DNA from 4 places in the Rahnella sp. BIGb0236 genome. Region 4 is predicted to be linked to each of the others. Evidence: predicted binding sites of a transcription regulator. Region 4 holds the regulator's gene; each other region holds the start of a gene.
What was found. The regulator CRP, encoded in region 4, controls carbon source genes, mostly activating them, when cyclic AMP is high. The targets are predictions, from matches to a motif close to ATGTGANNNNNNTCACAT.
Positions count from the first base shown of each region.

Region 1: the regulator CRP is predicted to act here: its motif matches at 5,020-5,037, upstream of aaeR (HTH-type transcriptional activator AaeR).
Region 2: the regulator CRP is predicted to act here: its motif matches at 2,260-2,277, upstream of EDF78_RS19200 (2-hydroxycarboxylate transporter family protein).
Region 3: the regulator CRP is predicted to act here: its motif matches at 4,578-4,595, upstream of cdd (cytidine deaminase).

Region 1 is NZ_SOAO01000010.1:58,248-66,195, reverse strand. Features, by position in the region: gene yhdP (AsmA2 domain-containing protein YhdP) at 1-2,428, shown strand, start outside; gene tldD (metalloprotease TldD) at 2,572-4,017, shown strand; gene aaeR (HTH-type transcriptional activator AaeR) at 4,064-5,002, opposite strand; gene aaeX (p-hydroxybenzoic acid efflux pump operon protein AaeX) at 5,277-5,480, shown strand; gene aaeA (p-hydroxybenzoic acid efflux pump subunit AaeA) at 5,488-6,423, shown strand; gene aaeB (p-hydroxybenzoic acid efflux pump subunit AaeB) at 6,433-7,948, shown strand, end outside.
Region 2 is NZ_SOAO01000011.1:29,060-37,007, reverse strand. Features, by position in the region: gene EDF78_RS19210 (response regulator) at 1-347, opposite strand, end outside; gene EDF78_RS19205 (sensor histidine kinase) at 347-1,963, opposite strand; gene EDF78_RS19200 (2-hydroxycarboxylate transporter family protein) at 2,335-3,699, shown strand; gene EDF78_RS19195 (fumarylacetoacetate hydrolase family protein) at 3,738-4,625, shown strand; gene citC ([citrate (pro-3S)-lyase] ligase) at 4,612-5,706, shown strand; gene citD (citrate lyase acyl carrier protein) at 5,722-6,012, shown strand; gene citE (citrate (pro-3S)-lyase subunit beta) at 6,009-6,884, shown strand; gene citF (citrate lyase subunit alpha) at 6,915-7,948, shown strand, end outside.
Region 3 is NZ_SOAO01000013.1:140,423-148,370, forward strand. Features, by position in the region: gene EDF78_RS21200 (lipoprotein) at 1-404, shown strand, start outside; gene artP (arginine ABC transporter ATP-binding protein ArtP) at 615-1,343, shown strand; gene artJ (arginine ABC transporter substrate-binding protein) at 1,391-2,122, shown strand; gene artQ (arginine ABC transporter permease ArtQ) at 2,135-2,851, shown strand; gene artM (arginine ABC transporter permease ArtM) at 2,851-3,519, shown strand; gene EDF78_RS21225 (arginine ABC transporter substrate-binding protein) at 3,747-4,481, shown strand; gene cdd (cytidine deaminase) at 4,655-5,539, shown strand; gene EDF78_RS21235 (NAD-dependent malic enzyme) at 5,698-7,395, shown strand; gene sanA (outer membrane permeability protein SanA) at 7,620-7,948, shown strand, end outside.
Region 4 is NZ_SOAO01000004.1:363,185-371,132, reverse strand. Features, by position in the region: gene EDF78_RS11340 (amidohydrolase) at 1-791, opposite strand, end outside; gene EDF78_RS11335 (MFS transporter) at 807-1,997, opposite strand; gene EDF78_RS11330 (LysR substrate-binding domain-containing protein) at 2,191-3,102, shown strand; gene EDF78_RS11325 (OsmC family protein) at 3,104-3,511, opposite strand; gene crp (cAMP-activated global transcriptional regulator CRP) at 3,875-4,507, shown strand; gene EDF78_RS11315 (YccS/YhfK family putative transporter) at 4,569-6,644, shown strand; gene EDF78_RS11310 (aspartate aminotransferase family protein) at 6,841-7,948, opposite strand, start outside.

The DNA of each region.
Region 1 (7,948 bases), on a different contig from region 4:
CAAAGACGTGGATGTACAGGCCAATGCGCTGTGGGCCAAAGGGGATTTCCGCTACAACCAGCCAGTCAAAGGCGAACCCTGGCTGAATATTCTGGCCGGTATCCGCCTGTATGATGCGGGGCAGGCGTGGCGCTATTTCCCTGAACCGCTGATGGGCAAACATCTGGTGGATTATCTGAGCGGCGCCATTCAGGGCGGTCAGGTGGATAATGCCACGCTGACCTTTAACGGCAATCCGCATCATTTCCCGTTCAAAAAGAATGAAGGGCAGTTTGAAGTCTGGGTGCCGCTGCGCCATTCGACCTTCCAGTACCAGCCAAAATGGCCTGCGCTGACCGATCTGGATATCGATCTCGATTTCCTTAACGACGGCCTGTTTATGAAAGCCGCGCATACCAAACTGGGCAACGTTGATGGCAATAACGTGGTCGCCAATATCCCTGACTACCTGAAAGAAAAACTGTTTATCGATGCCGATCTGCACGGCTCAGGTAAAGATATCGGCGATTACTTCATGAATACGCCGCTGCACGACTCGCTGGGTTCGGCTTTACAGGAACTGCAAATCGGCGGCGATGTGAATGGTCGCTTACATCTGGATATCCCGCTGGATGGCGAGCTGGTGCGCGCCTCCGGGGGCGTCACGCTCAATGACAACAGCCTGTTTATCAAACCGCTGAACAGCAAAATCAACAATCTCAGCGGCCAGTTCAGTTATGACAATGGCAACCTGCAAAGTAACCGGCTCACCGGCAACTGGTTCGGGCAACCGGTTAACGTGATGTTCAGTACGCAGGAACTGCCGGATGATTTCAGGGTTCAGGTCGGGCTGGATGCCAACTGGCAATTGTCCAAAATTCCGGGTCTGCCTGCGGCGGCAGCCAGCAAGATTTCCGGCGGTACGCCGTGGAAAGGCGACGTCAATATTACCCTGCCGCACAAAGGCACGCCGACATACACCGTCGATGTGAACGCCGATCTGAAAGATGTAAGCAGTCACTTACCTGATCCGCTGAGTAAGAAAGCCGGGCAGGCAATGCCGCTGGTGGTGAATGTCAAAGGCGACCTTCACAGCTTTACCCTGCAAGGCGTGCTGGCGGGCAAGGACCATTTCAACAGCCGCTGGCTGCTGGGTAAACAGCTGAAACTGGACCGCGCGTCATGGCAGGCAAACAGCAAAAAAACGCCGCCGTTGCCGGAAGACAGCAGCCTGACGCTGCATCTGCCTGCGCTGGATGGCGAGAACTGGCTGGGCCTGCTGTCGCCGGAAAAAGCGACACAGGATACCAAAAGCAAAGTGGCCGGTTTCAGCTTCCCGCACCAGATTATCCTGACCACACCGGCACTGACGCTGGCCGGACAGGTCTGGAACGACCTGACCCTCACCTCGGTTCAGGGGCATCAGGGCATGGAAGTGACGGCCAAAGGGAAGGAAATCGACGGCAAGCTGAACATGAATGACAACGGCCCGTGGCTGGCGAATCTGAAATATGTCTATTTCAATCCGCAATGGACCGTGGCGGATGTCGCCAGCAGCGACCAGCCGGCGGGCAATCCGCTGGCAGGCGATAAGATTTCGTTCTCGGGCTGGCCTGCATTGCAGCTACGTTGTGAAGCCTGCTGGTTCCTCGGACAGAACTTCCGCAAAGTGAACGCTGACCTGACGCCGCAGGGCGATAAGCTGATGTTGCGTAACGGTCTGATTGATACCGGCGTGGCGCGCCTTGATGTGCAGGGTGACTGGACGCAGAACGGACAGGGCGAGAATACCGGCCTGAAAGGCAAAGTTGCCGGTAAAGATATTGAGCAGGCCATGTCATTCTTTGGCGTGACCACGCCACTGAAAGGCGCGCCGTTTGACGTCAACTTTGACCTGCACTGGAAATCCCTGCCGTGGAAACCGGATATCAGCACGCTGAACGGCACGCTGAAAAATACGCTGGGCAAAGGCGAAATCGCAGATGTCGGCACCGGCCGCGCCGGACAATTACTGCGTCTGGTCAGCTTCGATGCCTTACTGCGTAAATTGCGCCTCGATTTCAGCGATACCTTTGGTCAGGGCTTCTACTTTGACTCGATCAAATCGACCGCCTGGATTAAAGACGGTGTGATGCACACGGACGACCTGCTGATAGATGGTCTGGAAGCGGATATTGCCATCACCGGCAAGGTCAACTTCGTGAATCAGCAGCTGGATCTGGAAGCGGTGATTGCACCGGAAATTTCCGCCACGGTTGGCGTGGCGACCGCCTTCGTCATTAACCCGGTGGTCGGCGTCGCCGTCTTTGCCGCCAGTAAAGTGCTGGCGCCGCTGTGGAATAAAATCTCGCTGATCCGTTATCAGATCAGCGGCACCATTGCGGATCCGCACATCAACGAAATTCTGCGCAAACCCGTGGAGCATCCGAAAGCCGCCGTGGCACAGTAATCTCAGCTGCGAAGGTGGCAGGAAACCTCGTGCGGGCTGTGTTAGGCTGTAAATAACCTTGTCACAATGGATTGTCTGGCAGGCGGACCGTTTTTATCACGGTCAGCCCGCCGGATTGTCGTCTAAAAAGAGAGTGAACATCTATGAGTCTGGCCTTAGTCAGTGAGCAGTTACTAACTGCCAATAATCTGAGTCATCAGGATCTGTTTTCGGTGTTGGGCCAGTTGTCTGAACGTCGTCTTGATTATGCCGATCTCTTTTTCCAGTCCAGTTTCCATGAAGCCTGGGTGATCGAAGACAGCATCATCAAAGATGGTTCTTACAATATCGATCAGGGCGTGGGCGTCCGTGCGATAAGCGGCGAAAAGACCGGTTTTGCTTACGCCGACCAGATCACCCTGAATGCCCTGAACCAGAGCGCGACAGCCGCCCGCAGCATTGTCCGTGAACAGGGCAATGGCAAAGCGCATACGCTGGGCGAAATTGCCTATAAATCTCTTTATTCTCCGCTGGATCCGCTGCAAAGCCTGCCCCGCGAAGCGAAAATCGAATTGTTGCACCGCGTCGACAAAATTGCCCGTGCGGCAGATAAACGCGTGCAGGAAGTCAGCGCCAGCATTACCGGCGTGTATGAAACCGTGCTGGTGGCGGCGACCGACGGGACGCTGGCGGCGGATATCCGTCCGCTGGTGCGTCTGTCTGTCAGCGTGCTGGTCGAGCAGGATGGTCGTCGTGAGCGTGGCTCAAGCGGCGGCGGCGGTCGTGTCGGTTATGACTATTTCCTCGAAACGGTTAACGGCGAAGTCCGTGCTGAAGCCTTTGCCCGTGATGCGGTGCGGATGGCATTACTGAATCTGACCGCAGTGGCGGCGCCTGCGGGCGGCATGCCGGTGGTTCTGGGCGCGGGCTGGCCGGGCGTGCTGTTGCACGAAGCGGTCGGACACGGTCTGGAAGGCGACTTCAACCGTCGCGGCACCTCGGTCTTCAGCGGTCAGATGGGCAAGCTGGTGGCGTCTGAACTCTGCACCGTGGTGGATGACGGTACGATCCCGAATCTGCGCGGTTCGCTGGCGATTGATGATGAAGGTGTGCCGGGTCAGTACAACATGCTGATCGAAAATGGCGTGCTGAAAGGCTATATGCAGGACAAACTGAATGCGCGCCTGATGGGTGTTGCGCCGACCGGCAACGGCCGCCGTGAATCCTATGCCCATCTGCCGATGCCGCGTATGACCAACACCTATATGCTCGGCGGCAAATCCACGCCTGAAGAGATCATCAGCAGCGTGGAGTATGGCCTGTATGCGCCAAACTTCGGCGGCGGCCAGGTGGATATCACGTCCGGTAAATTCGTGTTCTCCACCTCTGAAGCGTACCTGATCGAAAAAGGCCGTATCACTAAACCGGTGAAAGGCGCGACGCTGATCGGCTCCGGTATTGAAGCGATGCAGCAGATTTCCATGGTCGGTAACGATCTGGCGCTCGATAAAGGCGTCGGCGTGTGCGGTAAAGAAGGCCAGAGCCTGCCGGTCGGGGTCGGTCAGCCAACCCTGAAACTGGATAATCTGACCGTCGGCGGTACTGCGTAACAGAAGATGATTTCGGTGTTTTCCCTCCTCTTTGATAAGGGGAGGGTTAATTCCATTGCGTGACTTTTTTGCCCTGCCTATAGCCCTGATACACCTTGCTTACCCGTTTGAAATAATCCGTCAGATAATCAATGCACACCTGCACTTTCAGCGGCAGCTTGTCCTTTTCGGTATACAACGCGTAGACCGGACGGGGATCCGACTGATAGCTCCTGAACAGGATTTCCACCTCACCGGCATTGATCTCCTCAATCACCCACATCAGCGGCACATAGGCGATACCGACCCCGGCTTTCAGCCAGCGGATCATGGTCTGCGAATCGTTGGTGACGAAACGGCCCTGCGGCGTAATGCGTGTCGAAATACCTTCGGGGGCGATCAGCTCAAATTCGCTGTCAGGGCGGACGCTGTATTCCAGCCAAGAGAAATTCACCATATCGGCGGGTTTTTCCGGGGTACCGTGTTGCGCCAGATAACTGCGCGCCGCGCACACCACCATCGGCATCGATCCTAAGCGGGTGCAGAACAGGCTGGAATCCTGCAACGCACCGACGCGGATCACCACGTCCAGCCCGTCGGCGATCAAATCCGGTGCCGGAATGCCGGTGACCAGATTGACGGTCAGTCCGGGGTATTCGGAGAGCATTTCCGCCGTCATCGCAGCAAGAACATTTTGTGCCATTGTGGAGGAGCTGCCGATGCGTAATGTACCGGTCGGGGTGTTGTTGAAGGCATACAATTGTTCATGCACTTCACGCACGTCATGCAGCATTTTCCGGCAGCCCTGATAGTACAGCTTACCGGCTTCGGTCAGGCCGATACTGCGGGTGCTGCGGTTTAATAATTTGATTTGTAAATCATTTTCCAGTTTTGAGACAGTCTGGCTGATGGCGGAAACGCTCATGTCGAGACGTCGTGCGGCCGCGGTGAAGGAGCCGCTTTCCACCACCTGAGCAAAGATCGACATGCGTTTTAATCGGTCCATTGTTAACTCTGGCTTAAAAGTGATTTAGATCACAGAACGTTGATTACTTGATAATAAGCACGCTAATATACCCTTCCGGGTGATAAACCTCAGGTTTCAGTATTCCTGACTGACTGCTTACCTTCGCACACTTCCCTGGCAACCCCATGGTTTTACCGTTCACTTCCGCTGAATTTATTTTTCAACGGGGTCGCGTGCCGTTGCCTAAAATAATGAATAATGCGTGCGCGGGACGATACTGGTTTGTCCGTCGTAATAATGTAAGGAATTTTTGATGAGTTTGCTTCCGGTAATGGTGATTTTCGGATTGTCGTTTCCTCCGGTGTTTTTTGAAATACTGCTGGCGCTGGTGGTGTTTTTCCTGCTGCGGCGCGTATTGCAACCTACCGGGATCTACGACTTTGTCTGGCACCCGGCGTTGTTCAACACAGCGTTGTACTGCTGTCTTTTTTACCTGATCTCCTGCATGTTCGTCTGAGGGCGTTGTGAAAAATTTCTCCATAAAAATAATACGTTATGCAATAACGTTGATTCTTGTCGTGCTGGCTGTCATCGCAATCTTCAAAGCCTGGGCGTTCTATACCGAATCTCCGTGGACCCGTGATGCCAAATTTACCGCAGATGTCGTGTCTATCGCGCCCGACGTCACCGGTCTTATCACCGATGTGCCGGTGATTGATAACCAACTGGTGAAGAAAGGCCAGGTGTTGTTCAAAATCGACCAGCCGCGCTACCAGCAGGCGCTGGACGAAGCGAGTGCTGACGTCGCCTATTACCAGGCGCTGGCAGCCGAGAAAAAACGCGAAGCCGGACGTCGTGTGAAACTGGGCGTGCAGGCCATGTCACAGGAAGAGATCGACCAGGCCAATAACGTGCTGCAAACCGCCCAACATCAGCTGGCGAAAGCGCAGGCTGCGCGGGATCTGGCGGTGCTGGATCTGGAACGTACCGTGGTGGTTGCGCCTGCCGATGGCTGGGTGACGAACCTGACCGTGCATCCGGGCAACTACATCAACCGTGGCTCTACCGCCGTGGCGCTGGTGAAGAAAAATTCTTTCTACATTCTGGCTTATCTGGAAGAAACCAAATTGCCGGGGCTGAAAAAAGGTGACCGTGCGGAAATCACGCCGCTGGGCAGCAACCGCATCATGCACGGTACGGTCGACAGTGTGGCGGCCGCAGTGACCAACAGCTCTTCCTCTGCGGCGACCAACGGTCTGGCGACCATCGACAGTAACCTGGAATGGGTGCGTCTGGCGCAGCGTGTGCCGGTGAAAATCGTGCTCGACGATGAAGATCAGCAACATCCGTATCCGGCAGGCACCACGGCCACCGTGGTTATCACGGGTCAGCATGACCGTAAACAAGATGAAGGATCTCCGTTCCTTCGCCTCCTGCATCGCCTGAGAGAGTTTGGTTAAGGCCGGAAAATGAATAGCGTACTTATCCCGCGCGTCCGTTTTGCCTGCAAGCTGACATTCGCCATCCTCGGCGCGCTGGTTCTCGGGTTCTATTTGCAACTCGAAACCCCGCGCTGGTCAGCCATGACTGCCGCCATTGTCACCTCCGGCCCTGCGCTGGTGGCGGGTGGCGAACCCTTTGCCGGGGCTATTCGTCACCGTGGTTTCCTGCGCGTGATCGGCACTTTTATCGGCTGTATCGCGGCGCTGGTGATTGTTATCGCCACCGCCCGCGCGCCGGTAGTGATGTTGCTGTTGTGCTGTATCTGGGCCGGTGTCTGCACCTGGTGGTCTTCACTGGTGCGCGTTGAGAACTCCTATGCACTGGGGCTGGCCGGTTATACCGCGCTGATTATTGTGGTGACCTCCGCCAGTGCGCCGCTACAGACACCGCAGTTTGCGGTGGAACGTTGCAGTGAAATCGTCATCGGGATTTGCTGCGCCATTGTCGCCGACCTGTTGTTTTCTCCCCGTTCCATCAAAAAAGATATCGACCGCGCCGTCAGTCAGCTGATGTTGGATCAGTTTGCGCTGATGCGGATTTGCGTGAATATCGGCACCCGCGAAGAAATTGATAAGTCGTGGAATAATCTGGTGAAAAGCACCACGGCGTTGAACGGCATGCGTGGCAGCCTGATGATGGAATCCTCGCGCTGGCAGCGGGTCAACCGTCGTCTGAAAGCGCTGCACAGCACGTCGCTGAGCATGATTACTCAGGCGTGCGAAACCTACCTGATCATGCAAAACACGCCGGAACGGCTGTCTCCTGAGCTGAAAGCGATGTTTGCGGAACCGGCTGAAAACGTGGCGGATGTGCATCGCAGGCTGAAACAGTTGCGTCAGATCATCACCGGCACGCACAGCGACAACGTGCTGATGACCCTCAGCGCGTGGACCGGCGCCGGTACCCGTGCGCTGTTGCTGATGAAAGGCATCCATACCAACAGCAGCATTAACAATGTTGAAAGCGGTGTGCTCGACGGTGAAGTGGTGGTGCGTCCAGTTTCTGCGGAACGCCATCATGCGCTGGTCAACGGCCTGCGGACCTTTACGGCGACCGCCATCGGCTGCCTGATGTGGTTGTGGACCGGCTGGACGTCGGCCAGCGGCTGCGTGATTATCATCGCCGTCGTGACCTCGCTGGCGATGCGTACGCCGAACCCGAAAGGCATGGCGATGGACTTTATCGTCGGCATGTTGCTGGCGATCCCGGTCGGCTCGATGATGTTTATGCTGATCATGCCCGCGACGCAGCAAAGCCTGTTTTTGCTGTGTCTGATGCTGGGGATTTTCACCTTCTTTATCGGTATCGAAGTCACCAAGCGCCGCCTCGGCATGCTTGGCCTGCTGGCGGGCACCATCAACATTCTGGTGCTCAGCAACCCGATGGTGTTTAACGTGACGTCGTTTCTCGACAACGCGCTGGGGCAGGCGATTGGTACGGTAATCGCCATGGCGGTGTTGCTGATTATTCGCGATAAATCCC
Region 2 (7,948 bases), on a different contig from region 4:
TGGAGGCGGTTCCATGACACCGGTTTAAGAATGTAATCAAAAGCACCACAGCGGATCGCCTGACTACAGGTGTGCATATCACTGGCCGCCGTAATGAAAATGACCGAGCAGTGAGCCTTCTTAAACAGATCGTGTTCAATCAGCGAAATCCCCTGTCCGTCCGGCAGATAATTATCCAGCAGTAATAACTGTGGACGCTTTTCTTCGATCAGCGCCTTTGCTTCCCGCAATGTGGACGCGACGCCGACCAGCCGCAGCCAGCGGTGATTATCAATAAGCTCGGCATACAGCCGGGCCAGCTGGTTTTCATCTTCCACAATCATTACGTCAATCATTTCGGCTTGCATCATTTACTCTCTTCAAATTCCGTGACGTTGTCCGGGATAAAGACCGAAAACACCGCGCCGGTCGGCGGGTTATCCGAAACTTCAATAAAGCCACCCGCGTGGCTGACATAGCTGGCCACCAGATGCAGCCCCAGCCCGTGATCGCCCTGCGACTTGGAGGTCACGCCCAGCGTGAAAATCTGTTCCCGCCGCTCCTGTGCGATTCCGATGCCATGGTCAGCGACTTCAATCACCAGCTCACTCGCGCCGGAAGCGATATAGACCTCAACCGGCCCCGCATCATGACCCCGCAACAATGTGGCTTCGATGGCGTTATCCAGCAGGTTGCCGATAATCGACATCAGCTCGGTTTCACTGAGTGCTACAGGCAACCGGGTTAACTCACAGGCCGGGTCAAAAGCCAGTTCAACGCCTTTTTCCCGCGCACGGGCGTATTTACCGAGCAACAGTCCGCACAGCCTTGGCGAGCAAAAGCGTGCCGAGACGAAATCCAGTAACTCCTGCGCCCCTTCTGACTGCGCTTCGATGTAGCGGATCGCCTCGTCATAGCGTCCCATGTGCAGCAACCCCGCCAGCGTCGCCGTCCAGTTAAGTTGCTCATGGCGCATGACGCGCAGGTTATCGGCATAACGCTGCACCTGACTGAGCTGAATACTGAGCCGGTCAATGTCGCTGCAATCGCGGAAGGTAATCACCCAGCCCTGCAGCTCATTTTCCAACATAATCCGTACACGGCTGGCGATCACCGTCAGGCTGTTGAACAGGCAGATCTCATCGTGGATGTCTTTTTCCAGCATCACCTGCGGGTCAAAGAAACTGACCGGTGCGATGACCTGCTGAAGTGGCAGGCCGCGCAGTTCACGGGATGGTGCATCCAGACCGAGCAATTTTTTAGCCGCCTGATTGATCACCGCAACACGAAACTGATCGTCAATGGCGATCACCCCTTCGTAGATCGATTCCATCAGGGCTTTTTGCTGTCTCACCAGCAGGCCGATTTCGCGTGGCTCCAGCGAGAACATCTGTTTTTTGATTGAGCGCGAAAAAAACCATGAGAAGGTGAACAGCGCCAGTAACAGCATGGCGGCCGCCAGCAGAATGCTGATCACTTTCTCAAGCGTCAGATTATTAATGTGGCTGGTGAGATAACCGACAGACACGATGCCGATCACCTGACCTTCAGCATTACGGATCGGCGCTTTACTGCGCAGCGACAGCCCGATACCGCCCAGCCGGATGGTAGTCGTGCTTTTACCCGCCAGCACTTCTTCGTTATCACCGCCGACCAGCGTGGTACCGACCCGGTCGGCATAAATGGAATGAAACAGATGCATTGCCTTGCCGTCACCAATGACCATATAACTGGCGTCGCTGCGGGCAGAGATATTCCTCATCAAACTATTAATTTCCGTAATATCCTTATTTTCCACTGCCGAGATTAAAGAGGGAATAAGTGCAATTTCTTCCGCCTGAACTTTTGCACGAATTCCCATATCTTCATATAACTGCCGCTGAATATCCTGATAGTAATAAACCCCCACAATGGAAAACAGCGCCATAAATAACACCATGAGATAAAGAAAAAGCTTTATCTGAAAAGAAGGCCGGAAACGCATCTGAACACTCATTATTAGGCAGTGATATTAATAAACCCTGTGTGCACTTTATCATCCGGCAGTATTTCCGTCAGAAGGAACACTGAAAGTTGCGAGATGTGCCGCAGAACAATCGCAGGCACAGCAAGCGATTTCGCAGGCACAACAAAATCCACAACAGCTTTTTCACCATAAATTAACAGTAATATTATAATTACAAATAACACCATAAAAACCACGGTAAAATAATTTCACGCCGACGTCTGAAATCAATTAAAACCATTAAAACCTTTCACTCCTTTAAAATACCGTTTCTAATTTGCGGCACCTCACATAATAGCGGCAATTATCTCTCTTACACTCCCTGCACAAATTGACACAGGGGATTCATCATGAGTACAACCGACGACACCTATTCTGTTCCCGCGGCCTCTTCCTCCGCAAAACAGCTCTCATTAAAAGAAAAATGGTGGCACATTCTCGATACCTGGAAAATTGGCATTATTCCGTTACCGCTGTTTGCCATGGCGGGATTGCTGATTGCCATTGACTGTCTCGACGGCAAACTGCCCAGCGATATCGTGGTGATGGTCGCCACGCTGGCGTTCTTCGGCTTCGCCTGCGGCGAGTTCGGCAAGCGTCTGCCGTTCATCGGCAAAATGGGGGCGGCGGCGATTTGCGCCACTTTCATTCCTTCCGCGCTGGTCTATTACGGCCTGCTGCCCGATGTAGTGGTCGAGTCCACCACCAAGTTCTATAAAAGCACCAACATTCTGTATCTGTACATCTGCTGCATTATCGTCGGCAGCATCATGAGTATGGATCGCAAGGTGCTGATTCAGGGCTTCATGCGCATCTTCTTCCCGATGCTGTGCGGTGAAGTGATCGGCATGTTAACCGGGATGGGCGTGGGTCTGGCGCTGGGCATGGAACCCTTCCAGATTTTCTTCTTCCTGATCCTGCCTATCATGGCGGGCGGCGTAGGCGAAGGGGCCATTCCGTTGTCCATCGGCTATGCGACATTACTGCATATGGATCAGGGCGTGGCACTGGGTCGCATTCTGCCTATTGTGATGCTGGGCGGTCTGACGGCTATCGTGATCTCAGGCTCACTGAATCAACTCGGTAAACGCTATCCGCACCTGACCGGTGAAGGCCAGCTGATGCCGTCCTCCAAAAACGCCACCGCAGACAGCAGCAAGCTGAGCGGTACCGGCGGTAAAACCGATGTCACCACCATCGCTGCCGGTGCGCTGCTGGCCGTGCTGCTGTACATGGTCGGCATGCTGTTGCACAAACTGATTGGCCTGCCTGCACCGGTCGGCATGTTGTTCGCGGCTGTCGCCCTGAAACTGGCGCATGGCGTTTCTCCGCGCCTGCTCGAAGGTTCTCAGGTGGTTTACAAATTCTTCCAGACCTCAGTGACCTACCCGATCCTGTTCGCCGTCGGTGTGGCTATCACCCCGTGGAATGAACTGGTTGCCGCGTTCACCCTTTCTAATCTGCTGGTCATTGTCAGCACCGTCGGCGCGCTGGTGGCCACCGGCTTCTTCGTCGGTAAGAAAATCGGCATGCACCCGATTGATGTCGCCATCGTCTCCTGCTGCCAGAGCGGTCAGGGCGGAACCGGTGACGTGGCGATTCTGACGGCGGGCAACCGTATGTCGCTGATGCCGTTTGCCCAGATCGCCACCCGTATCGGCGGTGCGATCAACGTCTCGGTTGCACTGCTGGTTCTCGGCAACTTCCTTGCCTGACGCCGTGTTCAACCCTTTTTAAAATTCAGGACATTTTTATGAAACTGGCAAGTTATCTCTATAAGGGGCGCAAGTCCTACGGTATCGCAACGGAGCACGGCATGATCGACCTGGGTCGTCATCTCGGACAGCTTTACCCGGATCTGAAAGCCCTGCTGGCGGGGAACGGGCTGGCACATGCTCAGGAACTGGCTACCCTGCCCGTCGATCTCGATTTCAGTGATCTGACGTTTCTGCCGGTGATTCAGAATCCGGAAAAAATCCTCTGCGTCGGCATGAACTATGCCGAAAAACGCAAAGAGTTTGACCAGCATAATCCGGCACCAACCTTGTTCGTGCGCTTTGCCGACTCGCAAACCGGCCACGGTTCTCCCGTCATCAAACCGAGCCGGTCTGTGGAGTTTGATTACGAGGGGGAACTGGCGGTGATCATCGGTTCGGCCGGGGAAAATATCTCACGCGAAGATGCCCTGTCGCATGTCGCCGGATACAGTTGCTACATGGACGGTTCCGCCCGTGACTGGCAGCACACCTGGTTTACCGCCGGTAAAAACTGGCGTCAGACCGGCGCATTCGGGCCGTGGATGACCACCGCCGATGAAATCCCGGATCCGCACTCGCTGGCGATCCGTACGTGGCTTAACGGCAACATGGTGCAGGAAGACAACACCCGCAGCATGATCCACAAAGTCGCTGAACTGATTGAATACATCAGCACCTTTACCACGCTGCATGCCGGTGACGTGATCATCACCGGCTCTCCGGGGGGCGTGGGGAAAAAACGCGTGCCACCGCTGTTTATGAAGCCCGGCGACCGCATCGAAGTGGAAATCGAAAAGATCGGCCATCTGAGCAATGTGATTGTCGCCGCAGACATGAAGATTGCCACCGACCGTCAGCTGAGCCCGGCTTATGTTCAGTCGTAATACGCCCGACTTTCACGTCATCTCTGTCAGCCAGCCGCCGCAAGGCATGCTGGAGGATATCCGCGCCCTGCTGCAACAAAGTCAGCTGGGCATGGATGACGATATTGAGCAGTTTGTGGTGGCCTGTTCAGGCCACCAGCTGGTCGGATGCGCCGGACTGGTGAGCAACACCATCAAATGTGTGGCCGTCGCCGCCGACTGGCGCGGTGAAAATCTCAGCGCCAGACTGCTCGGCGAAGTGGAAAATCTGGCGGTCTCCGGCGGACATTTCCATCTGTTTCTCTACACCCGCCCCGCCAATCTTGAGCGTTTTCGCGGCTGCGGGTTTTATCCGCTGGTGCAGTGGGATCAGGTGGCGGTGCTGATGGAAAACACGCCGGTAGGCATCAGCCATTATTGCCGTGGGTTGCAACGCCATTATCACCGCGGCCAGCGTATCGGCGCGGTAGTGATGAATGCCAATCCGTTTACGCTTGGTCACCGTTATCTGGCTGAACAGGCGGCGGCGACCTGCGACTGGCTGCATGTGTTTGTGGTCAGTGAAGACGTGTCGTATTTCCCGTTTCAGGAACGGCTGGAGATGGTGCGTCAGGGGGTCGCAGACCTTCCCAATGTGACGGTGCATGCCGGTTCGGAATATCTGATTTCCCGCGCGACTTTCCCCGGTTATTTCCTCAAGGACGCCGGACTGGTCAATCAGGCCTGGAGCGTGATGGATCTGCTGATTTTCCGTCAGTACATCGCCCCGGCGCTGGGGATTACCCATCGTTTTGTCGGCAGCGAGCCTTTCTGCCCGGTCACGCATCAGTACAACTGCGATATGCATGACTGGCTGGAAACCCCTTCCCGCTCGGCGTCGCCGCCCCTGAGTGTGACCGAGTTACCGCGAAAACGTCACGCCAGCGGCAGGGCCATTTCCGCCTCTGAGGTGCGTGCATTACTCAAAACACAGCAACTGGCACGGATCCGCGACATCGTTCCGCCCGGTACCTATGCGCATCTCGAACAACATTATTTCGCCAGTGCACCCGCTGAAACCGCACACGGCGACGAACGTATTATTTCACCCTCACTTTGTTAACAGCAGGAAAAACCAATGAAAATTGTGAAGGAGGCGCTGGCAGGCACGGTTGAATCCAGCGATTTGCTGGTCAAAATCGCCCCGGCCAGTGAGCTGAATGTGGTGATCAACAGCGAAGTCATCAAACAGTTTGGTGATCAGATCCGAAGCGTGGTCAGCGAGACACTCGCCGCCCTCGGCGTGACCGAAGGCTTACTGATTATCGAAGATAAAGGCGCGCTCGATTGTGTGATCCGCGCCAGGGTACAAAGTGCGGTGCTGCGCGCGGCACAGGCTGAAGAGATTAACTGGGAGACGTTACGATGAAAAAACTGCGCCGCAGCATGCTGTTCCTGCCGGGAGCCAGCGCCGCCATGTTGTCCACTGCGTTTATTTATCGTCCGGACTCCATCATGTTCGATCTGGAAGATGCCGTTTCGCTGCGTGAAAAAGACACCGCACGCATTCTGGTTTTCCATGCCCTTCAGCATCCGATGTATCGCGATATCGAAACCGTTGTCCGCATCAACCAGCTCAGCACCCCCTTTGGCCTTAAAGATCTGGAGGCTGTGGTACGTGCCGGGGTGGATGTGGTGCGCTTACCCAAAACCGATACGCCGGACGATATTTTTGAACTGGAAGCACATATCGAACGCATCGAGAAAGACTGCGGTCGTGAACCCGGTTCGACCAAAATCATGGCGGCGATCGAATCGGCCATTGGCGTGATTAACGCCGTGGCGATCGCCCGCTGTTCACCGCGTCTGATCGGCATCGCGCTGGCGGCTTTCGACTACGTGATGGACATGCAAACTGAGCGCGGCGACGGCACCGAGCTGTTTTATGCCCGCTGTGCCGTGCTGCATGCCGCCCGCGCTGCCGGTATCGATGCCTTCGATGTGGTTTATTCCGACATCAACGACGAGGCCGGTTTCCTGCGGGAAGTCGAGCTGATCCGCAAAATGGGCTTCAACGGCAAATCCCTGATCAACCCGCGCCAGATTGAGCTGCTGCATAACGCTTATGCGCCAACACAGGAAGAGGTGGATTACGCGCACCGCGTGATTGCTGCCGCTGAAGAAGGTGAGCGTAACGGTCTGGGCGTGATTTCGCTGAACGGCAAGATGATCGATGGCCCGATCATCAATCATGCACAGGTGGTACTTGAACGCGCCAGCGCGTCAGGCGTGCGCCGCTAGCCCTCAATTTTGCACAGGAAGATCTTTATCATGAGTCATTTAACTGAAACTTTGCACAGCCATTATCCGCAACTCCGGCACCTTGTGCCGTTTGACGGCGCCCACCGCACGACGCCTTATCTTTCCGATCCGGATGCCCGTCTGCACCGTAAATTGTGTGATTCGCTGGAACAGGCGATTGCCCGCAGCGGCCTGAAAGACGGCATGACCATTTCCTTCCATCACGCTTTTCGCGAAGGCGATCAGGTGATCAATCACGTCGTGGCGACACTGGCGAACCTTGGCTTTAAAAATCTCACGCTGGCGTCCAGCTCGCTGATGACCTGCAACGAGGCGCTGATCGAACATATCCGCCATGGCGTCATCACCCGTATTTATACCTCCGGCATGCGCGGCAAACTGGCCGATGCCATCTCGCACGGGCTGATGGAAGAACCGGTACAAATTCACTCCCACGGCGGACGGGTCAAGTTGCTGCAGGACGGCGAACTGAACATTGATGTCGCGTTTCTCGGCGTGCCGTGCAGCGATGAATTCGGCAACGCCAACGGCACGCACGGTAAATCCTGTTGTGGTTCGCTGGGTTACGCGATGGTTGATGCACAGTTTGCCAACACCGTGGTGCTGCTGACGGAAGAACTGGTGCCCTTCCCTAACATGCCCGCCAGTCTGGTGCAGGATCAGGTGGATTACATCGTAAAAGTCGATCAGGTCGGCGATCCGGCAAAAATCAGCGTCGGCGCGGCGCGTGTCACCAGTAATCCGCGCGAGCTGATGATTGCCCGTACGGCAGCGGAAGTCATCGAATACTCAGGCTATTTCAAACCGGGCTTTTCGATGCAGACCGGTTCCGGCGCGGCGGCGACGGCCTGTACCCGTTTCATGGAAGAAAAAATGGAACGCAACCAGATCACCGCCCGTTTTGCCCTCGGCGGCATCACCGGCAGTCTGGTGGATTTGCATGAAAAAGGTCTGATCGACACCCTGCTGGATACGCAATGTTTCGACGGGCAAGCGGCGGCCTCGCTCAGCCGTAACCCGCGGCACATCGAGATTTCCACCAA
Region 3 (7,948 bases), on a different contig from region 4:
TACCGAATGCCAGCCAGCTTGCGGCGTACCGTCCTTATCTGAGCACCGCGTTATATGACGCCCTGCTGAAAGCACGGTCACAACCGAAAGTGGATATTGCGGCTTCACCCAACGAAAAAACCGGTGCCGGCTCCGGCGATGGTGACATTTTCTCCAGCCTGTTTGACGGCCCGACGTCCGCCTCCGTTGACGACGCCTCCACCATTCCAAATACCGACGCTCGCAACATTCCTCTGCGCGTGACCTTCACGCATGAGAAAGACCAAGGCGCGTCAACCCGCTGGAAAGATGAAGTGCTGATGGTGCGGGAAGGCACATGCTGGACGGTCGATGACGTGCGGTATATGGCCAACCTCGATTTCGCTTCCAGCGGCACGCTGCGTCAGGTTTTAGAAAACCAGTAACCCGTTCAGCTTTCTAAAAACCCCACACGAAAATGTTGGTCAATGATGAATAACGCCATTGACCAACACCCCCGTCACAGTTAGTTAACAATATGTTGTGCTACACTTTGGCATTCCTGCGGCAACACATAATTTTTAAGCCGCGATCGTTGCATAACTATGCTGTGGAAGTTACCATCTGCGGCATCAATGGCTATTCACTATTTGCGCATGAGTATTCAACTTAATAGCATCAACTGCTTCTACGGCGTGCATCAGGCGCTTTTTGACATCCAGCTCGACTGCCCTGCCGGTGAAACTTTGGTTTTACTCGGGCCAAGTGGTGCAGGCAAAAGCTCCCTGTTACGTGTTCTGAACCTGCTGGAAATGCCGCGTTCAGGCACATTGCATATCGCCGGTAACACCTTCGATTTCACCCGCAAGCCGGATGAAAAAGCCGTTCGCGAACTGCGTCAGAACGTCGGCATGGTATTCCAGCAATACAACCTGTGGCCGCACCGCACCGTACTCGACAACTTACTGGAAGCCCCGATCCGTGTTCTGGGACTGACCAAAGATGTCGCGATGCAACGTGCCCAGAAACTGCTGACCCGTCTGCGCCTGACCGATTACGCCGATCGCTTTCCTTTACACCTTTCCGGTGGTCAGCAACAGCGTGTGGCGATTGCCCGTGCGCTGATGATGGAGCCTCAGGTTCTGCTGTTTGATGAACCGACCGCCGCGCTTGACCCGGAAATCACTGCCCAGATCGTCAGTATTATCCGCGAACTGGCGGGTACCGGGATTACACAGGTTATCGTGACCCACGAAGTGGAAGTGGCGCGTAAAACCGCCAGCCGCGTGGTGTACATGGAAAATGGCCGCATTGTTGAGCAAGGCGATGCCTCCATTTTCGCTCAGCCGCAAACCAAAGAGTTTGCCAGCTACCTTTCCCACTAAACTGTATTCTTATCAATACATTGATTGATGTTTCTACGGAGTTTGCGATGAAAAAATTAGTAATTGCCGCGGTTCTGGCCACCGTCAGTTTGTCAGCCAGCGCGGCTGATACCATCCGTTTCGCGATGGAAGCGTCTTATCCTCCGTTTGAGTTTGTCGACTCCAGCAACAAGATCCAGGGCTTCGACGTCGATCTGGCGAACGCCATGTGTAAAGAGATGCAGGCCACCTGTACCTTCACCAACCAGGCGTTTGACAGCCTGATCCCAAGCCTGAAATTCCGTCGTTTTGACGCGGTGATTTCCGGTATGGACATCACGCCGGAACGTCTCAAGCAAGTCGCTTTCACCAACCCGTACTACGACAACTCCGCTATTTTCATCGCCCATTCCGGTCAGTTCACTGACGTTGCGGCGCTGAAAGGCAAACGCGTCGGTATGCAGAACGGCACCACCCATCAGAAATACCTGATGGATAAGCACCCTGAAATCACTGCCGTGCCGTATGACAGCTATCAGAACGCCGTGCTGGATCTGAAAAATGGTCGTCTGGACGCGGTCTTCGGTGACACCGCTGTGGTGAACGAATGGCTGAAACAGAACAAAAATCTGGCCGCTGTCGGCGATAAAGTCACTGACCCGACGTATTTCGGTACCGGTCTGGGTGTTGCTGTTCGTCAGAACAACACTGAATTGCTGACTAAACTGAATGATGCGCTGGCAAAAGTGAAAGCTGACGGCACTTACAAGACGCTGTATTCAAAATGGTTCCAGCAATAAGTTTGCCTATCAATGACTGAATTCCAACCTTTAGCAAGCGCCGCCGGGATGACCGTCGGCCTTGCCGTTTGTGCGCTGATCCTCGGCCTGGTGCTGGCGATGATTTTCGCTGTCTGGGAATCCGCGCCGTGGAAGCCGCTTAGCTGGCTGGGTACCGCGTGGGTCACCGTGCTGCGCGGTCTGCCGGAAATTCTGGTGGTGCTGTTCATCTATTTCGGTTCCTCACAGCTGCTGATGGTGCTGGCCGATGGCTTCAGCATCAACCTCGGCCTGTTCGCCATCCCGATCAAACTGCCGATTGAGAACTTCGAAGTCAGCCCGTTTGTGTGTGGTGTGATCGCCCTTTCCCTGCTGTATTCGGCTTACGCATCGCAGACCTTGCGCGGCGCACTGAAAGCCGTGCCGCAAGGCCAATGGGAATCCGGTCAGGTACTGGGCATGAAAAAGTCGGCGATTTTCTTCCGTCTGATCATGCCGCAGATGTGGCGTCATGCATTACCGGGTCTGAGTAATCAGTGGCTGGTGCTGCTGAAAGACACCGCGCTGGTGTCGCTGATCAGTGTGAATGACCTGATGCTGCAAACCAAAAGTATCGCCACCCGTACGCAGGAACCCTTTACCTGGTATGTGATTGCGGCGGCTATTTATCTGCTTGTCACCCTGTTCAGCCAGTTCGTGATTAAACGCATCGAACTGCGTACTACCCGCTTTGAACGGAGTGCTTCCTGATGTGGGAATATTTACCTGAAGTCCTGAAAGGATTGCACACCAGCCTGACACTGACCGTGGCGGCGCTGATTGTCGCGCTGCTGCTGGCGATGATTTTCACCGTGATCCTCACGCTGAAAGTGCCGGTGGCCAGCCAGATCGTCAAAGGTTATATCACGCTGTTTACCGGCACGCCGTTGCTGGTCCAAATCTTCCTGATTTACTACGGTCCGGGTCAGTTTCCGTCGATCCGTGAAATTCCGTGGTTATGGGAAGTGTTGTCTCAGCCGTGGCTTTGCGCGATGTTTGCGCTGGCACTGAACAGCGCGGCCTATACCACGCAGCTGTTTACCGGTGCGGTGCGCGCGATCCCATCCGGCCAGTGGCAGTCGTGTAACGCGCTCGGCATGTCGAAACCGCAAACCCTGCGCATTTTGCTGCCGTATGCCTTTAAACGCGCGCTGTCGTCGTATTCCAACGAAGTGGTGCTGGTGTTCAAAAGTACTTCGCTGGCGTACACCATTACGTTGATGGACGTGATGGGTCACAGCCAGCTGATGTATGGCCGTACCTATGACGTCATGGTGTTCGGCGCGGCCGGTCTGGTGTATCTGTGCGTGAACGGCTTGCTGACCCTGATGATGCGTCTGATAGAACGTCGTGCGCTGGCGTTTGAACGCCGCAACTGATTCTCAGAGTCGAAACTGAAGGGACGAGAAATCGTCCCTTTTTTTATGCCGGTGAAAAACCTCCGCATTCACCCTATTAATTTTTTAATCAAATTTATTGCATACAAATTCATTTAATGGCAACTTAACCGACAGGTTTCACTTCCTGCCAGTTACCCGATTACATCAATGAAATCAGTAAACTGAATCGCGAAGGGAATGTCATTTTTTGAACAGGAATGTATTGCATGAAAAAGCTTATCCTCGCCGCTCTCTTGTCTGCCACTGCGTTTGCTGCCACCGCCGCAGATACCATCCGTTTCGGCACTTCCGCCACTTATCCGCCGTTTGAATCCATCGGTGCTGATAACCAGATTATTGGTTTTGATGTCGATCTGGCGAACGCCTTATGCAAGCAGATGCAGGAAACCTGTACCTTCACCAACCAGCCGTTTGACGGCCTGATCCCGGCACTGAAATTCCGTCGTTTCGACGTGATTATTTCCGGAATGGATATCACCGAAGAGCGCAGCAAACAGGTGACATTCACCCAGCCTTACTACGCCAATACCGCGATGATCATCGGGCCGAAAGGCAAATTCTCGTCGGTTGCGGATCTGAAAGGGAAACGTGTTGGTCTGGAAAACGGCACCACGCATCAGAAATACCTGATGGAAAAGCATCCTGAAATCACCACCGTCGGCTACGACAGCTACCAGAACGCGATTCTGGATCTGAAAAGTGGTCGTCTGGACGGGCTGTTAGGTGACACCGCCGTGCTGAATGGCTGGCTGAAATCCAACCCGAATCTCGGTGAAGTGGGCGAAGTGATTAAAGATCCGCAATACTTTGGTACCGGCGTCGGCATGGCAGTACGTCCTGATAATACGGCACTGCTGTCCAGGCTGAATGCGGCACTGGAAGGGATCAAAGCCAACGGCGAGTTTCAGAAGATCAATGACAAGTGGTTCCCGGCTCACTGATTCCGCGTCATCCTTTTTTGACAGCCGTCTGAAAAGGCGGCGTTTATGCGTGACATCTCCCAAATATGCAACGAAGCAGAACTTATTACATCGAAAAAGTGACATTCGTCACACTACGTTCATGTAATGACTTTTACACTGTTCAACCGTAATCACTGCGAGATCGAATGTTTATGCACGCACGTTTTCACACCGCCTTTGCGGCACTCCCTGAAAATTTATCCTCCGCGCTTGAGCCGTTTCTGCGTCATGATGACTTCCCGGCAATGCTCACCGCGGCTGACGTTGCGCAGGTAAAACAGGCGACCGGGCTGGACGATGACGCGCTGGCATTTGCCCTGTTGCCTCTGGCTGCGGCCTGTTCCGTTACGCCAATTTCTCATTTCAACGTCGGTGCAGTAGCACGCGGAATTTCCGGCAACCTGTATTTCGGTGCCAATATGGAATTCGCCGGTGCGCCGATGCAGCAAACCGTTCATGCCGAACAGTCCGCCGTGACTCACGCCTGGCTGCGCGGGGAAACCCGTCTGGCTTCCATCACCGTGAATTACACCCCGTGCGGACATTGTCGTCAGTTTATGAATGAACTGACCAGCGGCACCGCGCTGGATATCCATCTGCCCGATCGTGACGTGGCTACGCTGGGCGATTACCTGCCCCACTCCTTCGGCCCGAAGGATCTGGACATCACCACCCTGCTGATGGACAAAGTAGACCACGGCTACACACTGGAAAACGCGGACCCGCTGGCCCTGCTGGCGCTGGATGCCTGCAACCAGAGCCATGCGCCTTACAGCAAATCTCACAGCGGTGTGGCGCTGGAAACATCCAACGGCAAACAGTTTGCTGGCCGTTACGCGGAAAACGCGGCGTTTAACCCGAGCCTGCCTCCGCTCCAGGCAGCGTTAATTCTGCTGAACATGTCCGGGGAAGATTGCCTGAACGTTCGCCGCGCCGTGCTGGTCGAGCAAACGGATGCGCTGATCACCCAAAACGATGCCACACGCGCCACCTTAAACGCGCTGGGCTGTGAAGATATCACCACGCTGACCTGCTGAAAACGTGAGCGGGTTAACACTAAAGACTTCGTTTCCGGAGTCTTTAGTTACATAACATTGTCATTACGTTTGTCATTTGAAATCCTTATTTCCTCTCTGTTACCCTTCAACGCGCCGAAATATAAAAAACACATTCTGAAAACCGGAAGAGTAAAACGATGGAACTTGAATACGAAAGTAAACGTCCCCTGTACATCCCGCATGCTGGTCCGATTCTGTTAGAGTTTCCGTTACTGAACAAAGGCAGTGCTTTTACTGAAGAAGAGCGCAGCAACTTTAACCTTCACGGTTTACTGCCGGAAGCGGTGGAAACCATTGAAGAGCAGGCCGACCGCGCCTACCGCCAGTTTCAAAATTTCAAAAACGACATCGATAAACACGTCTATCTGAGAAACATTCAGGATACCAACGAAACGCTGTTTTACCGTCTGCTGGACAGCCATCTCAGCGAAATGATGCCGGTGATTTATACGCCGACCGTCGGCGAAGCCTGTGAACACTTTTCTGATATTTATCGCCGCGCCCGTGGCCTGTTTATCTCCTACCCGAACCGCGCTCATATCGATGACATGCTGCAAAACGCCACCAAACAACACGTCAAAGTGGTGGTGGTGACCGACGGCGAACGCATCCTCGGCCTGGGCGATCAGGGCATCGGCGGCATGGGGATCCCGATTGGTAAACTTTCGCTGTATACCGCCTGTGGCGGCATCAGCCCGGCGTATACCCTGCCGGTGGTGCTGGATGCCGGTACCAACAATCCGCAATTACTGAATGACCCGCTGTACATGGGCTGGCGTCATCCGCGCATCACCGGCGAAGAATACGAAGCCTTCGTCGATCAGTTTATTCAGGCAGTGAAAATCCGCTGGCCGAATGTGCTGTTGCAATTTGAAGATTTCGCGCAGAAGAACGCCATGCCGATCCTCGAACGTTACCGTGATGAGCTGTGCTGCTTTAACGATGATATTCAGGGCACCGCGTCCGTGGCGCTGGGCAGCCTGATTGCCGCCAGCAAAGCCGCCGGTGGCAAGCTGAGTGATCAGACCGTCGCCTTCCTCGGTGCGGGTTCTGCCGGTTGTGGTATCGCCGAACAGATCGTGGCGCAGATGAAGTCTGAAGGTCTGAGCGAAGAAGAAGCCCGCGCCAAAGTCTTTATGGTGGATCGTTTTGGTCTGCTGACCGACAAACTGCCTAACCTGCTGGATTTCCAGAGCAAACTGGTGCAGAAAAGCAGCGCACTGGCAAGCTGGGGAATGGAAAGCGACAGCGTTTCCCTGCTGGATGTGGTGCGTAACGCCAAACCGACCGTGCTGATCGGTGTTTCCGGCCAGCCAGGCCTGTTCACCGAAGAAATCATCCGCGAGATGCACAAACACTGTGCGCGTCCGGTGGTGATGCCGCTGAGCAACCCGACATCCCGCGTGGAAGCGACACCTGCCGATATCCTTAACTGGACGGATGGCGCGGCGCTGGTGGCCACCGGCAGCCCGTTTGCACCGGTCAGCCACAAAGGCACGCTGTACCCTATCGCACAGTGCAATAACTCCTTCATCTTCCCGGGTATCGGGCTGGGGGTGATTGCCTCCGGTGCGACACGCGTGACCGACGGTATGCTGATGGCCGCGAGCCGGACGCTGGCAGAATGTTCCCCGCTGGCGACGGAAGGTAAAGGTTCATTGTTGCCGGATGTGGACGACATACAGGGCGTGTCCAAATGCATCGCGATGGCCGTCGGTAAAGCCGCGCAGTTGCAGGGTGTCGCCATGGTGACATCAGAAGACTCGCTGTCGAAAGCGATTGAGCACAACTTCTGGGCACCGCAATACCGCAGCTATAAGCGCACGTCTTTCTGATAATCGCCGGAAAAACAGTCAGACACTGATCGGGACCAATGCCTTGTGCATTGGTCTTTTTTTTCACTCAAATTGCAGCGCGTCGCGCAGATTCAAAAGTAATTCGCTGAAAAGTGCTGAAAAAACCCGCGAAGCCGGTGGATGCGGACGCCAACGTATTGCGAAGCCCGGAGAGGTAAAGTAGCCTTGGATCCGATTTCCATCTGGTCATAACAGGGATACCTATGATTAAGCGACTCATCGCTGGCGTTTTCGGCATCATTATTCTGATGCTGGCGGTCGCTATTGGGCTTGATCAGTGGATAAGCATACGCACCCAGCCTTACATTTATGATGAGGTGCAGACCCTGCCACACCGTCAGGTCGGCGTGGTGCTCGGCACCGCGAAGTATTACCGCACCGGCGTGATCAACCAGTATTACCTGTACCGCATTCAGGGTGCGATCAATGCCTACAACAGCGGTAAGGTGAAATACCTGCTGCTGAGTGGCGACAACGCGCAGCAAAGTTATAACGAGCCAAGCACCATGCGCCGCGACCTGATTGCCGCCGG
Region 4 (7,948 bases):
CTGTGATGCGTCCGCAGCGTTCCGGCGAGCTTCACCCGCTCCGGGATCACGTTATAACTTTCGCCCGTCTGGAAGGTTGCGATAGTCAGCACCGGCACCTGAAGCGGATCAATACGGCGCGCCACAACGTTTTGCAGTGCGGTGACAACTTCCGCGCCGATCACCACCGGATCGATACACAAATGCGGCATAGAACCGTGGCCGCCTTTGCCGGTAATGGTGATGTCGAAGTTATCTGTGGACGCGCAGAACACGCCCTCTTTCAGCCCCACTTCACCGGTCGGAGAATTAGGCATCACGTGCAGGCCGAAGATTTTCTCAACGCCATCCAGCACACCTAAATCCACCAGTTCCTGTGCCCCGCCCGGTGGCACTTCTTCAGCATGCTGGAAGATAAACCGCACAGAACCATGCAACTCAGACTGACATTGGGTCAGCACTTTTGCCGCACCCAGCAACATTGCGGTGTGAGCATCATGACCACAGGCGTGCATCACGCCGGGGACCGTTGAGCAGAAAGGTTCATCGTTCTCTTCCTGAATCGGCAGGGCATCGATATCCGCCCGCAGCGCATATACCGGCCCCGGATGCGCCCCTTTCAGATCGGCAATCACGCTGTTGGGCGTCAGATGTGTCAGGGTCAGACCGCCGAAACTTTCCAGCTGTTGAGTAATGTACGCCGCCGTTTTATGCTCCTGAAAAGAGAGTTCAGGATGGGCATGAATATGTCTGCGCCAGCGCAGCACGTCCGCTTTGACTTCAGCCAGCATTGCTTCGAAATTAAAAGTCATCACTCTTCTCCTCAGTTAAGCCACATCGCGCATTGGCGCACGAGGTTTTATTGCCAGCGGCAGGATAGCCAGACCGGCCACCACCATCGCCAGCGCCAGAAATACAAACGTAGAAAGGTAACCGTGGCTGGCGGTGATGAGATATCCCATCGCAATCGGCGCCACAAATCCGCCGAGAGTTCCGCCGGTATTAATGATCCCCATCGCCGCGCCCATGACGTCAGAAGGCAGGCGTTTCATCGGCAGCGTAAAGACGGTCACAAAGGACGCCATCAGGAAAACGTAGCCGAGGAACAGGAACAACCCGGCCGTAACCGCCGATGCCGACGTAAAGACCAGCCAGATGCACAGCGCACTGAGCAGTGCGCAGCAGAAAATCACTTTCGGCTCTTTGCCCTGCATATAGCGTCCGACCAGCCAGCCGGTTGCCAGTGAAGAAATCCAAATACCCAGCCCGCCTGTCGCGACCACCATGCCGGATACGTCGAGTGACATACCGCGCTGCTGGACCAGATATTTCGGCAACCACGCCATCAGGCCGTAAGACGGAATGTTGATGCAGAAAATTGAGACAAACAGCAGCAGGACAATCGGGTTTTTCAGTAAGTCCCGATAACCGGTTTTCGCGCCGGTACGGGCTTGCGCTTCCGGCGGATTGGGCACAAAAATCACAATCGTTACGGCGATGGCAAAAGCCAGCAATCCGAGAATGGAGAACGATCCGCGCCAGCCAAGATGATCCAGGCTGTAAACCGCAATCAGCGGTCCGGCAGTCATCGCCAGTCCGGCGGAAGACAGCAAAATCGACTGCGCAAAGGTTCGCTTCTCAACTGCGAAATTAGACACTACCGCTTTGGCGCAGGACGCAGGATAGCCGGAATGGCCGACGCCGGAGAGAAACCGGAACGTGACCAGTAATCCCAGGCTGAGGCCCAGCGTTCCGAAACACAGCGCGAAGCCGCCCAGCAAGAACAGCGACATGCCGAGCACTTTTTTGTAGCCGAACCGGTCATTCAGCCAGCCCGCGGGGATCTGAAACAGCGAATAGGCCAGGAAGAAAATGCCGGTGATATACCCCAGCTGTTCAGGTTGCAGATTAAATTCGCGCTCGATGGGCAGCAGCGCAAAGCCCATCACTGTTTTATCGATATACACCACGGCGTAACCGACAAATAGCAGGAAGATCATCAGGGAACGACTTTTCATAGCGGATATCCCTTTTTGTTATCACCACGTCAGATTTTCTCACTGCCGGATGAATCGTAAAATGCGACATGCGTCACGTAATCAACTGAATAACAACATATTATTTTTCTCAATCCTGACGCTATCAGCTTTACAGCCTGACCATAAGATGCAATTTTTGGGCGGGTGATGCTTTTTACTGATAGGGATCGTGATGCGCTATTTGCCGAAATTACAGCAACTGAAGGTTTTCCAGCAGGTTATCCGCAGCGGCAGTATTCGCGGCGCGGCGCGGGCGTTGAATCAGTCACAACCGGCGGTCAGCAGAACATTGCGTGAACTGGAACAAACGCTCGATACGCAGTTGATTGTGCGTGGTAATCAGGGGATGACGCTGACCGAAACGGGGCGTGCATTTGCGCAGCGTATGCAATTTATCCTCGAAGAACTTGAGCGCGCCGCCGATGAAATTCGCCAGATCGAACAATATTCGCAGGGCTCCGTCGCCATTGGATTTTCATCGCTGCTGGCGCTGACGGTTTTTCCCGGACTGGCAGGAGAATTTAAGACGCAGTTTCCGCAGTCCAAACTGCTGATCAAAGAGGGGCAACTTTCCACGTTGTTACCTGCACTGCGCGAAGGGAAACTGGATTTCGCGGTCGGCACCGCCGGACCGGGATTTCCGCTGGAAGATCTGGTGCGTGAGCCGCTGTTCAGCGCCCCTTTCTGCGTTATCGCCCGGCGTGGACATCCGCTGGCAGACGCCACAACTCTGGCGGAATTACAGGATGCGCGCTGGCTGTTGCCCGAAACGGATATGGGGTATTACCAGCAAATCAGGATATCGATGGGAGGATTTCATCAGCCGGCAGCGGAAATGCCGGTGCATACAGATTCGGTGGTGTGCGGGCTAAATATGGTGTTGCAGTCTGATTATCTGACCATTGTGGCGCGGGCGATGAAAGCGCCGTTTGGGCTGGAAGAAAGGTTGAGTGTGCTCAATATCGATACCCTGCCGCAGGCAGAATACTGTGTGCTTTACTCGCAAAAATCGCCGCTGACGTTTGCCGCGCGGCGATTTTTGGATTTATTGCGCAGCCAGTGCCACGCGCATGACTGGTCGTAACTTATTCGACGCTGATCACTTCAAAGCTGTGGGTGATGGTGGCCGCTTTACCCAGCATCAGGGACACGGAGCAGTACTTTTCGGCAGACAGGCTGACCGCACGCTCGACAATCTTATCGGTGAGATCTTTACCGGTGACGATGAAATGCAGATTGATGTGCGTGAATAAACGCGGTGCTTCTTCGCGGCGCTGCGAGGTCAGTTTCACTTCACAATCGCGCACGTCGTTGCGACCTTTTTGCAAAATTGACACCACATCGATCGCGCTGCAACCGCCCGCAGACATCAGCAGCATTTCCATCGGGCTGGGGGCTTTATCGCCCGCGTTGCCATCCATTGAAATCTGATGCCCTGACGCTGACTCACCTAAAAATGTCAGCCCTTCAACCCATTTAACACGTGCGTGCATGAACTATTCTCCCGGTGAATAAACTTGTCGATATCCGCTCTCAGAGTACCCTTTCACCTAAAATCTGGCAACGTAACCCGATCGCCATCATGCTGAAGCGAGACAACAGAAGACAGCATCACAAACCTGTGCTACAAACAAAGCCGAAACATACTTTCCAGTGAATTGCGGTGACGGTTTTCGCGGTTTAAGAACAGAACCCACGGTGATAACAGCAATAAACAGGCTGTTGCACTCCGACACCCGCTTGCAGCATTTCTGGGGAGTTATATGCTGAAAGGGCGCTTTTTACGTTGAAGTGCCGTACAGGGAACTCTGAGCCCTGTGATTTTGGGCAGCGATAACAACAGAGGATAATAGCAAATGGTTCTCGGCAAGCCACAAACAGACCCGACTCTTGAATGGTTCCTGTCTCACTGTCATATACATAAGTATCCGTCTAAAAGTACGCTGATTCACCAGGGTGAAAAAGCCGAAACGCTGTACTACATCGTGAAAGGGTCGGTTGCCGTCCTGATTAAAGATGAAGAAGGCAAAGAGATGATACTGTCCTACCTGAACCAAGGTGACTTCATCGGCGAGCTGGGACTCTTCGAAGAAGGTCAGGAACGCAGTGCCTGGGTACGTGCTAAAACTGCCTGCGAAGTGGCTGAAATTTCGTATAAAAAATTCCGCCAGCTGATTCAGGTAAACCCGGATATTCTGATGCGTCTTTCCGCGCAGATGGCTAACCGTCTGCAAGTGACGTCAGAGAAAGTCGGCAACCTTGCCTTCCTCGACGTAACAGGCCGTATCGCTCAAACCTTGCTTAATCTGGCTAAACAGCCTGATGCAATGACCCATCCGGACGGGATGCAAATCAAGATCACCCGTCAGGAAATCGGCCAAATCGTCGGTTGTTCACGTGAAACAGTCGGACGTATTCTCAAAATGCTGGAAGATCAGAGCCTGATCTCCGCACACGGTAAAACGATTGTCGTTTACGGCACACGTTAATCCCTCAAAAATCGGCGCGGCAGAACACTGTCGCGCCTTTTTTATGGGCTAAGCTTTACCCATGACGCTATGGCGAAGACTGTTTTACCATCCTGAAATAAATTACGCGCTGCGCCAGACGCTGGTGTTGTGCCTGCCTGTCGGCATTTGCTGGCTGTTCGGCAACCTGCAAATGGGTCTGCTTTTTTCACTCTGTCCGGCCTGTTGTAACGTCGCCGGTCTGGATACCCCGCACAAACGCTTTTTTAAACGCCTGATGATCGGCGGTTCACTCTTTGCTGTGAGCAGCATTCTGCTGCAACTGATGCTGGAAAACTGGCACATTCCCCTGCCGCTGATCATGCTGTCTCTGGCCCTGTTGCTCGGCGTCACCGGCGAAATCAGCCCGCTGCATGCGCGTCTGTTGCCCGGTGCGCTGGTCGCCACCATCTTCACGCTGAGCATGGCCGGGATCCGGCCGATGTGGCAGGCACCGGTGTTATTTGCCGCCGGCACCGCCTGGTACGGATTGTTTAACTGGTTATGGTTTCGTATCTCCAAAGAACAGCCGATGCGCGAAACCCTCAGCCAGCTTTATCTGCAACTGGCGGATTATTTCGAAGCCAAATACAGCCTGCTGACCCAACACACCGATCCCGAAACCGCCCTGCCGCCCTTACTGGCGCGCCAGCAGAAAGTCATCGACCTGATTGCCCTGCTCTACCAGCAACTGCACATGCTGCCGCAGCACGGGCATCATCATCACCATAAGCGGCTGTTTCAGCGTTTTCAGGTCGCGCTCGATTTGCAGGAGCACATCACCGTCAGCCTGCATCAGCCGGAAGAAGTGCAAAGGCTGGTGGAAGAAAGCCATGCCGAGGCGGTGATCCGCCGCAACGCGCAGGTGATTTCTGCGCGGCTGCGGGTGATCGCCGACGACATTCTTTATCACCGGTTATCCGGGCGTTTTACGATGGCGAATGAACTGGCGGCGCTGGAGAAAATCGCCGCGCGCACGCCGGACAATCCGGTCGGTCAGTTTTGTTATTACCATTTCAGCCGCATTGCCCGTCTGTTACGCACACAGCGCCCGTTGTACAAACGTGACCTGATGAACACGCAGCCGCGTCTGCCCTTCTGGCCCGCGCTGAAAAGTTATCTCTCGTTCAAATCCGTCGCCCTGCGTAACGCCGCCCGTCTGGGCATTATTCTGGCGATTGGCAGCAGCCTCGGTCTGTTTTTCAATCTGCCCAAACCGTACTGGATTTTGCTGACCATCATGCTGGTCAGTCAGAACGGCTATAACGCCACGCGCGTGCGGATCCAGCACCGTGCGCTGGGCACGCTGGCCGGATTACTGATTGCCTCAGGATTGTTAAAACTGGAGCTGCCGGAAGGCACCACGCTGTTATGCATGCTGCTGATCACCTTGTTGTCGTATACGGTGTTGCGTAAAAACTACGGGCTGGCGATGGTCGGTATGACGGTGACGGCGGTTTATACCCTGCAATTGCTGGCGATGAATGGCATACATTTTCTGGTGCCGCGTCTGGTGGATACGCTGATCGGCTGCGCACTGGCGTTCGGTGGCACCATCTGGCTGTGGCCGCAATGGCAAAGCGGTTTGCTGCGCCAGAATGCGCATCAGGCGCTGGAAACCTATCAGGACGCCATCCGGCTTTTGCTTGAGGAAAACCCGGACACCGCCAAACTGGCGTACACCCGTATGCAGGTCAATCAGGCACACAACAAGCTGTTCACCTCACTGAATCAGGCCATGCAGGAACCGGGTTTTAACTCGCATTATCTGGCGGATATGCGTCTGTGGGTGACGCACAGCCAGTTCGTGGTCGAGCATATCAATGCGATGACGATCCTTGCCCGCGAGCATTACATGCTGCCGGAGGCGCTGGCGACGGAGTATTTACAGACCTGTGAAATCGCGTTGCAGAGCTGTCAGCAACGTCTGCTTTACGACGGACCGGGCAGTGAAAACAACCTGTTTAACGCACCGGAGCTTCACCCTGACATGCCGCTGACGGAGATGGAACGTCATCTGCGGCGGGTGATTTCGCATCTCAGCGTGATGCATACCATTTCGTCACTGGCGTGGAAGCAGAGGCCGCATCATGGGATCTGGCTGACGCGGAAGGCGTGATTTATAACTCCCTCCCCTGCGAAGGGGAGGGTTGGGGTGGGGTATTAAAGTCGGCTTAATTGTCTGGGTTGCCCTCAAACCAACACCCCATCCCAGCCTTCCCCTCGTGAAAGGGGAAGGAGCAAAAGCAAAACCGTTCAGCCATTGCAGGATAGAAGTAAAACGTCGATCGGACCCTTCGCAGCGGGAGGAACAGTCAGCCTGCGACCTTTGCTACCGCTTTCTCAAACCTTTCCATCCCCTCTTCAATATCCGCGAAGTCGATCACAAGCGATGGCGCAAACCGCATCACGTTCGGTCCGGCGACCAGCATCATCAGCCCGCAGTCGGCGGCGGCGGTATGGAATTCTCCGGCGCGGTTTTTATATGCATCGGAAAGCTCAGCGCCGATCAGCAGACCCTGACCACGGAACTCGCTGAAGATGTGATATTTCTGATTGATGGCCTCCAGCGCGCTGATAAATTTCTCGCGGCGTTCATTGATACCGGCCAGCACCTCAGGCGTATTGATGATGTCCAGCGCGGCTTCGGCGACGGCGCAGGCCAGCGGGTTTCCGCCGTATGTGGTGCCGTGTTTGCCCGGCTCCATCACCGAGGCTACGTCTTCGGTTGCCAGCATGGCGGAAACCGGGAAGCCGCCGCCCAGCGCCTTGGCGGTGGTCAGAATGTCTGGCGTCACGCCGTAATGCATATAGCTGAACAGCTTACCGCTGCGCCCCATGCCGCTTTGTACTTCATCGAGCACCAGCAGCGCCTGATGTTTGTCGCAAAGCTCGCGCAGACCTTGCAGGAATTCCGGGGTGGCGGACGTGACACCGCCTTCGCCCTGAACAGGTTCCACGACAATGGCGCAGGTGTGATCGTCGATCACCGCTTTTACGGCGTCCAGATCGTTAAACGGCACGTGGACGATGTCAGCAGGTTTCGGGCCAAAGCCGTCGGAGTATTTTGGCTGACCGCCCACGGAAACCGTGAACAGCGTGCGGCCGTGGAAGGCGTTATGGAAAGCGATGATCTTACTTTTGTACGGGCTGTGGCGGTGCGAGGCGTAGTAACGCGCCAGCTTAAAGGCGGCCTCGTTGGCTTCCGCTCCGGAGTTGGCGAAAAATACGCGGTCGGCAAAGGTAGCGTCGATCAGCTTCTGAGCCAGGCGCAGTGCAGGTTCGTTGGTAAACACGTTGCTGACATGCCACAGGGTTTCGCCCTGTTCGTGTAACGCTTTTACCAGTGCCGGATGGCAATGCCCGAGCGCCGTTACCGCGATACCGCCCGCGAAATCAACGTATTCGGTGCCCTGCTGATCC